DNA from 2 places in the Agrobacterium sp. NPDC090283 genome. Region 2 is predicted to be linked to the other one. Evidence: predicted binding sites of a transcription regulator. Region 2 holds the regulator's gene; the other holds the start of a gene.
The links. The regulator LexA, encoded in region 2, represses DNA repair genes until DNA is damaged. The targets are predictions, from matches to a motif close to TGTTCNNNNTGTGTTCNG.
Positions count from the first base shown of each region.

Region 1 (6,397 bases), on a different contig from region 2:
GCATGGCGCGACGCATGATGCGGCGCAGAACGTAACCACGGCCTTCATTCGATGGCAGGACGCCATCGGCGATCAGGAAGGCGGACGAGCGCAGATGGTCGGCAATGACCCGGTGGCTGGCGCGCTTTTCGCCTTCGGCCGGAACGCCGGTTGCTTCGACGGAAGCCGCAATCAGCGCGCGGAACAGGTCCGTATCGTAATTGTCATGTTTGCCCTGCAGCAGCGCGGAAATGCGCTCCAGACCCATGCCGGTATCGATCGACGGACGCGGCAGGTCGATGCGCTCTTCCTTCGTCAACTGCTCATATTGCATGAAGACGAGGTTCCAGATTTCGATGAAACGATCGCCATCCTCTTCCGGCGAACCGGGCGGTCCACCCCAGATGTGATCGCCATGATCGTAGAATATCTCCGAACAGGGACCGCAGGGACCGGTATCGCCCATCGCCCAGAAATTGTCGCTGGTCGGAATGCGGATGATGCGGTCGTCGGAGAAACCGGCGATCTTCTTCCAGAGGTTAAAGGCCTCGTCGTCGGTGTGATAGACCGTGACCAGCAGACGGTTGCGGTCGATGCCGAATTCCCGGGTGATCAGGTTCCAGGCATGGGTGATCGCCTCTTCCTTGAAATAATCGCCGAAGGAGAAATTCCCGAGCATTTCGAAGAAGGTGTGGTGACGGGCGGTATAACCGACATTGTCGAGGTCGTTATGCTTGCCGCCGGCGCGCACGCATTTCTGCGCCGAAGCGGCCGTGGAATAAGGGCGGCTTTCAAGACCGGTGAAGACGTTCTTGAACTGCACCATGCCGGCATTGGTGAACATCAGTGTCGGATCGTTGCGCGGCACCAGCGGGCTGGAGGGCACGATCTCGTGTCCGTTCTTCTTGAAGTAGTCGAGAAAGGTCGACCGAATTTCATTCACACCGCTCATGCCCACACACCGCTCACAGCTGGAGTCCATCACCGCCACCCCCGAAGGATGGCTATATTGCAAAATCACTGGCTTTTATCGTCCGCACCCGGCCCTGTCCAGCCATGGAGGCGAAGCAAGACATATAGGCAAGGAAAAAGGGCCGCGCGAAGAAAAATCGCACGACCCTTTTGATCCATATCGGCTCGGCAAAGTCTCCGGGCGGCGATGCCCGGACCTTCGCAGACGGCATCAGCCCTCGTCGCTGCCGTCGTCGCCTTCGCCGGCGTCCGGGCCGCCATTCTGCAGGAAGCGGTCGGCAATCAGACCGGCATTCTGGCGCAGCGCCAGTTCGATCTCGTTGGCCGTATCCGGATTGTCGCGCAGGAAGGTCTTGGCGTTTTCACGCCCCTGCCCCAGACGCTGGCTGTTATAGGAGAACCAGGCACCGGATTTCTCGACGATACCGGCCTTCACGCCGAGATCGACCAGCTCACCGGTCTTGGAAACGCCTTCGCCATACATGATGTCGAATTCCACCTGCTTGAAGGGCGGCGCCATCTTGTTCTTGACGACCTTGACGCGCGTCTGGTTGCCGACAACCTCTTCGCGCTCCTTGACGGCGCCGATACGGCGGATGTCGAGGCGCACGGAGGCGTAGAACTTCAGCGCGTTACCGCCCGTCGTCGTTTCCGGCGAACCGAACATGACGCCGATCTTCATGCGGATCTGGTTGATGAAAATCACCATGCACTTCGACTTGGAGATCGAGGCGGTCAGCTTGCGCAGCGCCTGGCTCATCAGACGGGCCTGAAGACCCGGCAGGCTGTCGCCCATTTCGCCTTCGATTTCCGCCCGCGGCGTCAGTGCCGCAACGGAGTCGACCACGAGCACGTCCACCGCGCCGGAACGCACCAGCGTATCGGTGATCTCAAGCGCCTGCTCGCCCGTATCCGGCTGCGAGATCAGAAGGCCCTGCAGATCCACACCGAGCTTGCGGGCATAGACCGGATCGAGCGCATGTTCGGCGTCGACGAAGGCGCAGATGCCGCCCTTCTTCTGGGCTTCCGCAATCGTCTGCAGCGCCAGCGTCGTTTTACCGGAGCTTTCCGGACCGTAAATCTCAATGATACGCCCCTTCGGCAGACCGCCGATGCCCAGCGCGATATCCAGGCTGAGCGAACCCGTCGAAACGGTTTCCACTTCAACCACATTTTCATTGGAACCGAGCTTCATGATCGATCCCTTGCCGAACGACCGTTCGATCTGGGAGAGCGCCGCTTCCAGTGCCTTGCTTTTATCCACCGATTTATCCTCTACGAGACGCAAAGAATTTTGTGCCATCCGAACCACCTTTAGGTTATTGAAGCCGCACAGGCAATGAAGCAGTATGGAAACGGTATGTACTCTATTTGTTCTCATTTCGCAAGGCTGGGCCAGCATATTGAAAACAAATAGCGATAAGTCGTTTGTTCTGCTTTCGTTTTTCCGTGCCGGGCCTATAGCCGCAAACCGGATGCGAGGTCAGGAAGACATCAGTTTAGGCCGAATCGCCCGGTCTTTCCATCCGCCAGAGAGGGAAATACAAGCGTGAAGAAAATACTCGTTCTGGGCGGTGCGCATATCGACAGGCGCGGCATGATCGAGACCGAGACGGCGCCCGGCGCGAGCAACCCCGGCTCCTGGATGGAAGAGGCAGGCGGCGGCGGTTTCAACGCCGCGCGCAATCTCTCCCGCCTCGGTTTTCAGGTCCGCATCATCGCCCCGCGCGGCGGCGACGTGACCGGTGAGGCGGTTGCGGAGGCAGCACGGCAGGCGGGCGTTGAAGATACGCCGTTCACCTTCCTCGACCGCCGCACGCCAAGCTACACCGCCATTCTGGAGCGCGACGGCAATCTCGTCATCGCGCTGGCCGATATGGACCTCTACAAGCTCTTCACGCCGCGCCGCCTGAAGGTGCGGGCGGTGCGCGAGGCGATCACGGCGAGCGATATCCTGCTCTGCGACGCCAATCTGCCCGATGATACGCTGACGGCGCTCGGCCTCGTCGCCCGCGCCTGCGAAAAGCCGCTCGCGGCCATCGCCATTTCGCCCGCCAAAGCGGTGAGGCTGAAAGCGGCGCTCGGCGATATCGACATCCTCTTCATGAACGAGGCGGAAGCTCGAGCGCTGACCGGCGAGACGGCGGTCAATGTGCGCGACTGGCCCGACATCCTGCGCAAGGCCGGGCTTTCCGGCGGCGTCGTCACCCGCGGCGCAAGCGAAGTCCTGGCCTTCAACGGAACGGAAAAAGCAATCCTCCATCCGCCCCTCATCCGCGAGGTGAAGGATGTGACGGGGGCGGGCGACGCCATGGCATCGGGTTATCTCGCCGCCATCGCCGAGGGAAAGACGATTGCGGAAGCGTTGAGGCAGGGCGCGGCCGCGGCCGCCATCACCGTGCAGTCCCCCTTCGCCACCTCCCAGGACCTATCAAAAGACAGTGTCGACGCCATGTTGGGGCTTGTTCCCCAGGCGGAAATGCTGGCATGAACCCGCTTTTAAAAACTGGAACAGATGAAATGACCCGCCCCATCTCCCCGCTCCTGCCCATCGTCTATTCTGAGGAAGTCGCCGCCGCCAAGCAGCGCGGTGCGCCGATCGTCGCACTTGAATCGACCATCATCACCCACGGCATGCCCTATCCCGGCAATATCGAAATGGCGGAAAGCGTCGAACAGATCATCCGCGATCAGGGCGCGGTTCCGGCCACCATCGCGGTCATTCACGGCACCCTGCATATCGGCCTTGAGAAAGACCAGCTCGAGGCGCTGGCCCAGACCACCGACGCCATGAAGGTCTCGCGCGCCGATATCGCCTTCGCGATCGCCGAGCGCCGCACGGGGGCCACCACGGTGGCCGCCACCATGATCGCCGCCGCCCGCGCCGGCATCCGCGTTTTCGCCACCGGCGGCATCGGCGGCGTGCACAAGGGCGCGGAAGAGACCTTCGACATCTCCGCCGATCTGACCGAACTGGCCAAGACCGGCGTCATCGTCGTCTGCGCCGGCGCCAAGGCGATCCTCGATATTCCGAAGACGCTCGAGGTTCTCGAAACCAACGGCGTGCCGGTCGTCACCTTCGGCTCGGAAGAATTCCCGGCCTTCTGGTCGCGCTCCTCCGGCCTGCCGAGCCCGCTTTCGCTGAACAGCCCGGCGGCCATCGCCAATTTCCAGGCAACCCGCGAACAGCTCGGCATCGATGGCGGCATGCTGGTGGCCAATCCCGTGCCGGAAGAGGACGAAATTCCGCGCGAGGAGATGGAAATCTACATCAACCGCGCCATCTCCCACGCCGAGCGCGACGAAATCACCGGCAAAGAGGTCACCCCCTATCTGCTCGGCGACATTTTCCGCCTGACGGATGGCCGCAGTCTGGAAACCAATATTGCGCTGGTGCGCAACAATGCGCAGCTTGCGGCGGAAATCGCCGTGGCATTGAGCTGAGACAGCCGCCCATCCTTAATCATCCTCGGGCTTGACCCGAGGATCCACACTCCGGTGCAAATAAATGGATCCTCGGGTCAAGCCCGAGGATGACGTCGCATTGCTGGAAAGACTTGTCGCCAACAATAAAAGGCCCGGAGAGCTTGCGCTTCCGGGCCTTTGTTTTTCCTGTCGAAGCCTATCAGTTCTGGGCGACCGGCTTCACCAGCGGCGTCACGCGACGGATGGTGACACGGCGGTTCTGCTGTTCCGGGCCGAGCGTCTGGACCTTCAGGTAACGCTCGCCATAGCCTTGAGTCGCGAGGTTTTCCGGCGGGATGCCGTAAACGTCGGTCAGCACATTGGCGACGGAAGCGGCGCGCTCGTCGGAAAGAACGAGGTTGCTTTCATCCGAACCGACGGCATCGGTATGACCCTCGATCAGGAAGGTTTCCCCCGGGTTTTTGGTGAGCGCCTTGTTGATCGCATCCGCCACCTTGCGTAGCGAACGGGCCTGCGTCATCGGGATTTCGGCGCTGCCGGTGGCGAAGGTGATGGTATCGAGGTCGATACGGCGCACCTTGTCGCGGATACGGGCCGAGTAACGCACTTCGTCCAGCGAATAGACACGCTCCACCGGCTCCACCGGCGGCTGCTCCAGGAAGCGGTAATAATCGCGGTCCGGATCGCTCGAAGTGTCGATGATGTAGTCCGTCACGGGAATGCGCAGACGCATCGGCGGCAGGTCGAGGCCCGGATCGCGATAGACGTAATCGCGGTCAGGATCTTCCATCAGCTCCGGCGCATAGAACAGCACATATTCGCGGCCGCGATCGTCGATGCGCGAGCGCTGGATCACGTCGCCATAACGGTTGCGGATGGTCACCACCTGCGTGCCGTCACGGCGCTCCACGGTTTCGCGGACACGGCCGCCGGGCAGACGCTCGTAATAGGGCTCGCCGCCATCGCGGATGAAGCGCTGATTGTCGTCGCCGCGTACCACGACGCGGTCGCCGAACTGCAGGATGATCGGCGCATCGCGGTCACGATCACGCGGACGGCCTTCACGCGGCTGCCACTCGCGCACGCCTTCCGGCCGCTCATATTGCGGACGACGGTCGACACGCTCGCCCTGCTGGGAGGTGATGGCCTCCATCTTGACGGGCGGCGGCGGGGCCTTGCCTTCGGCGGCACCGGCGCGTTGCGCTTCGGCGTCGGAGGTCGGAACCTTCACGTCACCGGCCTGCTCGCGTTCACGACGGCGCTCCTCGCGGGTCTGGCGGTTGCCGGAACGTTCCACTTCCTTGTCGCTGTCGAGAACGGCGGCGCCCTTGTCGACCGGCAGAATGACGGTATCGGCGGTCTTGGACGGGTCCTTGGCGATCGCCTTGGCCTTGTCCAGTTCCTCCTTGCTCATCGGCGGTGCTTCCGTCTGGGGAACGGCGACCTGATTGGGAACGGGCTCGCCGGCCGGCGCCTGTCCGGTCGTCGTACCGCTCGGCGGCGGCGTCGGCGCACCTGGCAGCGGAGCCGCGGGCTCGGTTCTACCCTGACCCTCTACCGGCGGCTGTTCCGAAGGCTGGCGGCCCGGTGCAGGGTTGGGCTGGGCTTCAGGTGCCGGCGGACGCGCGGGCGTTGGCGCTTCGGTCGGAACCGGTGCTTCCTTCGCGGCGGGCTCGGGGGCGGCCGGTTTTTTCTCCGGAACGGCTTTTTCGGCCGGCTCGGCTTTCTGTTCCGGGGCCTTTTCCTCTACCTGTGGCTTCTTGCCGGGTGCCGGTTCGCGGGGCTTGGCCGGCTCACCGGCGTTTTCAGGCCGTGCTGCGGGCTCCTGTTCGGCGGCAGGTTCCTTGGCGCGCTCCTTGCGCGGACGCTGCTCGCCCTCACCTGCGGGCTGTTCCGCCCGTTCCGGCTTGCGCGGACGTTCCTTCGGCTGTTCTTCGGCAGGTGCGGCTTCGGGCGCGGCCTCCCGCTGGCGTGCCGGGCGCTGTTCGCCCTCGCCCTGCGGCTCCTGAGCGCGTTCGGG
Region 1 covers NZ_JBIVYG010000010.1:161,199-167,595, forward strand. The annotation lists gene alaS (alanine--tRNA ligase) at 1-931, opposite strand, end outside; gene recA (recombinase RecA) at 1,163-2,254, opposite strand; gene ACIQUH_RS16345 (carbohydrate kinase family protein) at 2,501-3,442, shown strand; gene ACIQUH_RS16350 (pseudouridine-5'-phosphate glycosidase) at 3,472-4,395, shown strand; gene ACIQUH_RS16355 (OmpA family protein) at 4,577-6,397, opposite strand, start outside.
Region 1: recA (recombinase RecA) is a predicted target of LexA. The motif match lies at 2,313-2,330, and genes of this name have one in related genera.

Region 2 (6,397 bases):
ACATCGCTATTACGACTGGAAAAGCGGCCATTTTGAACACGACCTGCCTGATGCCGTGACCCGGTTGCTGGCGGCGCCGCAATAAAGTGCCGCCAGCATGGATCGTCAGGCCCTTATGCGCAAATCCGCGGTCACGTCGCCGATCCCGGCGATTTCCTCTTCATGCGCCGCGTCGCGCCATGTCTCCTTCAGTCCGGCCTCGTACCATTCGCGCATGGCGGGAAGGGCAAGCAGCCGGTCGCAATAGGCTTTTGCCGCGGGCGAAAGTTCCGCCCCATAGCTCTGGAAACGAAAGGCCACCGGGCAGAAGAAGGCATCGACCGCCGTGAATTTCTGGCCCGCAAGATAAGGCCCGCCGAATTTCGCGAGACCTTCGCTCCACAGCGCATCGATGCGCTTTATATCGGCCGCAAGCCCGGTGTCGCCACCCTTCGGTTTTACGCGAATGCCGACCGACATGGGATATAGATTGCGCAGCGAAGAAAAGCCCGCATGCATTTCGCTCGCCGCCGAACGAGACCAGGCCCTTGCCTGCTTGTCGCTCGCCCAGACGCCCTGGTGTCGCTCCGCCAGATATTCGGCGATCGACAGCGATTCCCAAACCGTCACTCCCTCATCGACAAGGCAGGGTACCTTGCCGGTCGGAGAGAAGGTGGAGAAGGAAACGCCTTCGCCGAAGGGAACGAGTTTTTCATCGAAGGCGATGCCGAGCGTGCGCATCAATACCCACGGCCGCAGCGACCATGAGGAATAGTTCTTGTTGGCAATATAAAGATCGTACATGACGTGCTCCCCGATATGACGCGCATTTCTATAACGGCGGATGGGCCTTGGAATATTGCAAATAATCCATGGCTCCCATAAGCGGCATTGATGGATGGGAAGGTGAGGTCAGGGAAAAAGAGGCGCATCCACGTCACCACCTGGAGATGACGGCGAGACATATGGCGACGCGATTTGCAACCTGCATCCTCGCTCAAGGAGATGAAGGGTGCTCATTTCCTTGAATTCAACCAGCCGCCTCTTTGCCCTTTCCTGCAGCACAACGAAAACATCTGGCATGAATCCGGAACCATCCTTCATGACAAAAGACGCGCCGATCCGCTGGACGATTTCTCTTTACTTCGGCAAAGCCGCATTGTTCCAGAAAGCAAACCGCGATGCTTCAAAGGGAGCGTCATCTTTCCCGATGACGCTCCCACCGAAAAAAAGGCGCCGTCAATTAATGATAACGGCGGATCAGCCCAACCAGCTTGCCCTGGATTTTCACCCGGTCCGGTCCGAAAATACGGGTCTCATAGGCGGGATTGGCCGCTTCCAGAGCGATGGAAGCTCCCTTGCGGCGGAAACGCTTCAGGGTCGCTTCTTCATCATCCACCAGCGCGACGACGATATCGCCCGGATTGGCGGTGTTGCCGTTGCGGATGATGACGGTATCGCCATCAAAAATGCCGGCCTCGATCATCGAGTCGCCCTTGACCTCAAGAGCATAATGTTCGCCCGAACCCAGCATGTCGACCGGCACGGCCACATCGTGGGTGTTGTTCTGGATGGCGGAAATCGGCACGCCGGCGGCGATGCGGCCCATGACCGGCACGGTGACGGCGCCGCCGAGATCATTGGCTGGCGCCTTGGGGGCAGGGGCCGGTTCCGGCGTCTTCGGCTTGCCGAGGCTGCCTTCGATGACGCTGGGCGAAAAGCCGCGCTGCGGCCTCGCACCCGGCGTGTAGGCCTCCGGCAATTTGATCACTTCCAGCGCTCGTGCCCTGTTAGGTAGCCGGCGAATAAAGCCGCGCTCCTCGAGCGCGGTGATGAGCCGGTGGATGCCGGATTTGGAGGCAAGATCGAGTGCGTCCTTCATTTCATCGAAGGAGGGCGGCACGCCGGACTCTTTCATTCTTTCATGAATGAAGAGAAGCAATTCCTGCTGTTTGCGCGTGAGCATGAGGAAAACACCCTTGAGAATCGTCGTTGAAGTCGCGAAACAAATACAGAACGAACACTATATGTTCCATATGTGTTCCGCAATCCCCTAAAATTTCGTGAAGGGTGTATCGCAGATGGTGATTTGATCGTCGAAACCGTGAACAAAGCGGATTTGATTACTTAAGCGAGGTGTCTCGAACGCCAAAACCATCGGCCGGGGAGAATCGGCCGATGGTTTCCGTTGCCATTTTGCTGCGGGCTGAGTGTCAGTAGATCGTGAGCGCAGGAATGAAGCTGACCGCGATGAGAAGCAGCATCGCCATGGTGAAGAACGGCCACAATTCCCTCGTCGTCGCGCCGAGCGGCGCTCTGGCGATGGAGGACGAGATGAAGAGCGTGGTGCCGATCGGTGGCGTATAGAGCCCGATACCGAGATTGATGACCATCATCATGCCGAGCTGCACCCGGTCGAGCCCGATCATATCCGCAAGCGGCACGAAGATCGGTCCGAGAAGCAGGATCGACGGCGGCAGATCGAGCGGCATCCCGATGATCAGCATCAGGATGTTCATCATGAGAATGATCAGGATCGGGTTGGAGATATTCTCCGCCACCCAGGTGGCGAAATGCTGGGGAGCCTGATCGAAGGTGAGGACCCAGCCTACCGCCGCACTGCCCATGATGACCAGCATGACGACGCCGGTTGCCGAGCCCGCCTCGACGAAATTGTCGCAGAAACGTTTCCACGTCAGATCGCGATAAAAGAAGATGCTGAGCACGAGCGAATAGACGACAGAAAGAACGGCGACTTCCGTCGGCGTTGCAAAGCCGAAGCGCAGGCCGAGGATGATCAGGATCGGCAGAAGGATTGCCGGCAGGCTGCGGAATGCAAGGAGCGCCAGATCGCGCTTGCGGATACTTTCGTCACGCACGGCATAGCCCCGCCGCACAGCGATGGCCCAGCAGACGAAGATGAAGCCCACTGCCATGAGCAGGCCCGGCAGAATGCCGGCTATGAACAGATTGGCGATGCTGACACCGCTGACCAGCGAATAGAGGATCATCGGGATCGACGGTGGGATAAGCACGTCGATGACCGCCGAGGTGGCATTGTTGGCCGCACAGAGGGGGGCAGGGTAGCCTTGGCGTTTCTGCCATGGAATGAGCACCGAACCGAGCGCACTCGCATTGGCGACCGCCGAGCCGGAAACGCCGCCGAACACGACCGAAGAAATGACCGTCGTGGAAAGCGGGCCGCCGCGCCAGCGCTGCATGGCCTTGGAGGCGAGTTCCAGAAGCTGGGTTCCGAGTTTGCCGCCGAGCATCAGCGTGCCGGCGAGCATGAAGAACGGCAGCGCCAGCATCGGAAAAGACTGCGTCTGGTCGTAAACCTGCTGCGCCACGATCGAAAGCGGCACGTAACCGTTCCACAGCACGGCGACACCCGCAGAGATGATCAGGGCGTAGCCGACCGGAACCGCAATCATCATGAGAATACAAAATGCAATGATCATCACGATGGTCATAGCGGCATCTCCTCGGTTGCGCCGTGCGGGCGGGCATGCCAGCCGCCGGAGAGAATGCGCAGGCTCGCTGTTGCGGTCGTGACGGAGACCAATGCCGCGCCGAAGGCGATGGAATAATAGCCGATGCTGTTGGGCAGTTGCAGGACGGGGCTGATTTCTGCGCCGGCGATCTCGGCGACGACAAGCGCCTGTTGCGCGAGAATGACGAAGCTTGCGACCGTCACGAGATTGGCAAACAGCAGAACGCCCACCTTGCCGCGTTCGTCGAACTTGTCATAGATCCACTCCACTGCCATATGCGCGCCGTTCTGCGCCGCAAGGGTAATGCCGGCGACGATGAACCATGGAAACAGCATGGTCGGCAGTTCTTCCGCAAAATCCAGACCGCCGGATGTCGATAGATAGCGGACGATGACGTTTGCGGTCATGATGACCGTGAGCAGAATGCCTGACGCCACGATGATGACGCGGCAGAGGATGGCGATGAAACTGTCAACGCGATTGGCGGCGGACAAGGCTCCTTCGAGCATTGGCGCATCTCCTGAAAACTGAAACCGTATGAATGTCGGCGTGAGCGACGCTCCCGCCGATCCTGTCGGTGGACATGAAGGCGAGGTCGGGCGGCACGAGCCGGCCCGGCATCTGATCGTCAGCCCTTGGCAGCTTTTTCAAGCTCAGCGACGAAATCGCCGAAGGGCTTCTGCTTCCATGTCTCCAGCACCTGCGCGGTGGCCTTCGCGAAAGCGGCGTGGTCGATGTCTTCCACCACCTCGATAGCGGCATTGGCCTTGAATGCGGCCAGAGACGCGCTTGCCTTTTCAGCCGAGAGTTTGCGCTGAAGCGCCCCGGCCTCCTTCGCAGCCGCCTTGACCGCCTCAAAATCCTTGCCCAGCCGCCCCTCGGCGAATTTGGACATCAGGAACGGGGTGGATTCCCATTTATGGGCAGTGAGGCTGATATGTTTGTTGACCTCGTAAAGCTTGGAGCTTTCGATGTTGACAAGCGGATTTTCCTGCCCGTCCACCACGCCCTGCTGAAGCGCGATGTAAAGTTCGCCAAAGGCGATCTGAACCGTCGCCGCATCCAGCGCCTTGAAAATATCCATCGTCATCGGGTCGGCGGGCGTGCGGATTTTCAGGCCCGCGACGTCCTGCGGCTTGGTGATGGCGTGTTTGGAGTTGGAAACATGGCGGATGCCGTTGTCCCACCAGTCGAGCGGCACGATGCCGACCTTCTGGAAGCGCGCATCGAGCGATGCGCCGACATCGCCCTCAAGCACCTTGATCGCCTGATCGGCATTGCTGAACAGGAAGGGCAGGCCGAGCGCCGCGAGTTCGGGAACAACGCTCGAAACCGGACCCTGGCTGTTGGCGGTGAAATCCAGCGCCCCGGTGCGCAGGCTGGTCAGCATGGCGGCGTCGCTGCCAAGCGTTTCGGAACCGGCGACGTTGATCGCCACGCGGCCTTCGGTTTTCTCTGCGACGAGTTCCGCGAATTTCGCGGCCGCCAGCGTGCGTGGATTGCCCGGCGCCGCACCATGACCGAGCGTCAGCGTCGTGGCAGCCCGGGCGTTGCGGGACGTCATCAGAACGGCCGGCGCCGCCAGCGCCAGTCCCGTACCGGTCAAAAACATGCGCCTGTTGATGGAAATACTCATTTTTCTCCTCCCTGGATTTAAATACCCTCAGCGTTGTCCGATCATGCGGATAACGCGCTCCACTCCCTAAAAACCGCCGGCTCCCCCCCGGCTGATTCCGCACTATGTTTGAGCTTCAGCCTTTAGACCGAACCGCGCGGTACTTCAAAACTTTCATTCTCCAGCCAGCCTCTGGCGCGCGCCACGATCATCGCCGTCGAGATGCCGTAGCGGTCATGCAGGGTTGGCAGCGCGCCCGCATCCAGAAAGGCATCGGGCAAGGCGATCTGCCGAAGGCGCGGCGCCCGGCCGCTTTTCATCAGCGCCATTGCCACGGCCTCTCCCAGCCCGCCGATTTCGCTGTGGTTTTCCGCCACGATGACCAGGCGATCCGCCCTGTCCACTTCCGCAAAGATCGAGGCGGTATCGAGCGGTTTGATGGTGGGGGAATGCAGTACGGCGCAGCCGACACCCTCCTTCTCGAGCAGGGCAGCCGCTTCGAGAACCCGCATCGTCAATATGCCTGATGATATGAACAGGACCTGCGCACCATCACGGATGAGCTTCGCCTTGCCGAGTTCGAACCGATAGCCATATTCTTCGAGCACAACCGGCACCTGACCGCGCAACAGGCGCATATAAACGGGGCCGTTATAATCCGTAATCGCCGGCACTGCGCCTTCTATGTCTGTCGCGTCGCACGGGTCGATGATCGTCATGTTCGGCAACGCGCGGAAGATCGCCAGATCGTCGGTTGCCTGATGGCTGGGGCCATAACCCGTCGTCAGGCCGGGCAGGGCGCAGACGATCTTCACCGGCAGATTTTCCTCGGCAATCGCCATGGCGATGAAATCATAGGCCCGGCGGGCGGCGAAGACCGCATAGGTGGTTGCGAAGGGCACGAAGCCTTCGCGCGCCAGACCGGCCGCAGTGCTCATCAGGAGCTGCTCGGCCATGCCCATCTGATAAAAGCGCTCGGGAAAGGCTTTGGCGAAAATATGCAGGTCGGTATATTTGCCGAGATCGGCGGTGAGGCCGACAATATCCTTGCGTTTCTTCGCCAGCTGAACAAGAGCGTGACCGAAGGGAGCGGGGCGTGTCGGCTGGCCTTCGGCGGCAATGGAGGCGATCATCGCCGATGTGGTGAGGCGCTTCTGCGGGGCTGCTGCACTCATTGCGGCCGTCCTTCCTCAAGCGCGTCGAGCGCCATTTTCCATTCATGCGCTTCCACGCGAATGAAATGGGTGATTTCGCGGTTTTCGAGAAAGGGTACGCCACGGCCCATCCGGGTATCGAAAATAATGGCGCG
Region 2 covers NZ_JBIVYG010000001.1:539,411-545,807, forward strand. The annotation lists gene ACIQUH_RS02675 (ComEC/Rec2 family competence protein) at 1-85, shown strand, start outside; gene ACIQUH_RS02680 (glutathione S-transferase family protein) at 106-783, opposite strand; gene lexA (transcriptional repressor LexA) at 1,223-1,945, opposite strand; gene ACIQUH_RS02690 (TRAP transporter large permease subunit) at 2,193-3,452, opposite strand; gene ACIQUH_RS02695 (TRAP transporter small permease) at 3,449-3,982, opposite strand; gene ACIQUH_RS02700 (TRAP transporter substrate-binding protein) at 4,102-5,109, opposite strand; gene ACIQUH_RS02705 (transketolase family protein) at 5,232-6,263, opposite strand; gene ACIQUH_RS02710 (transketolase) at 6,260-6,397, opposite strand, start outside.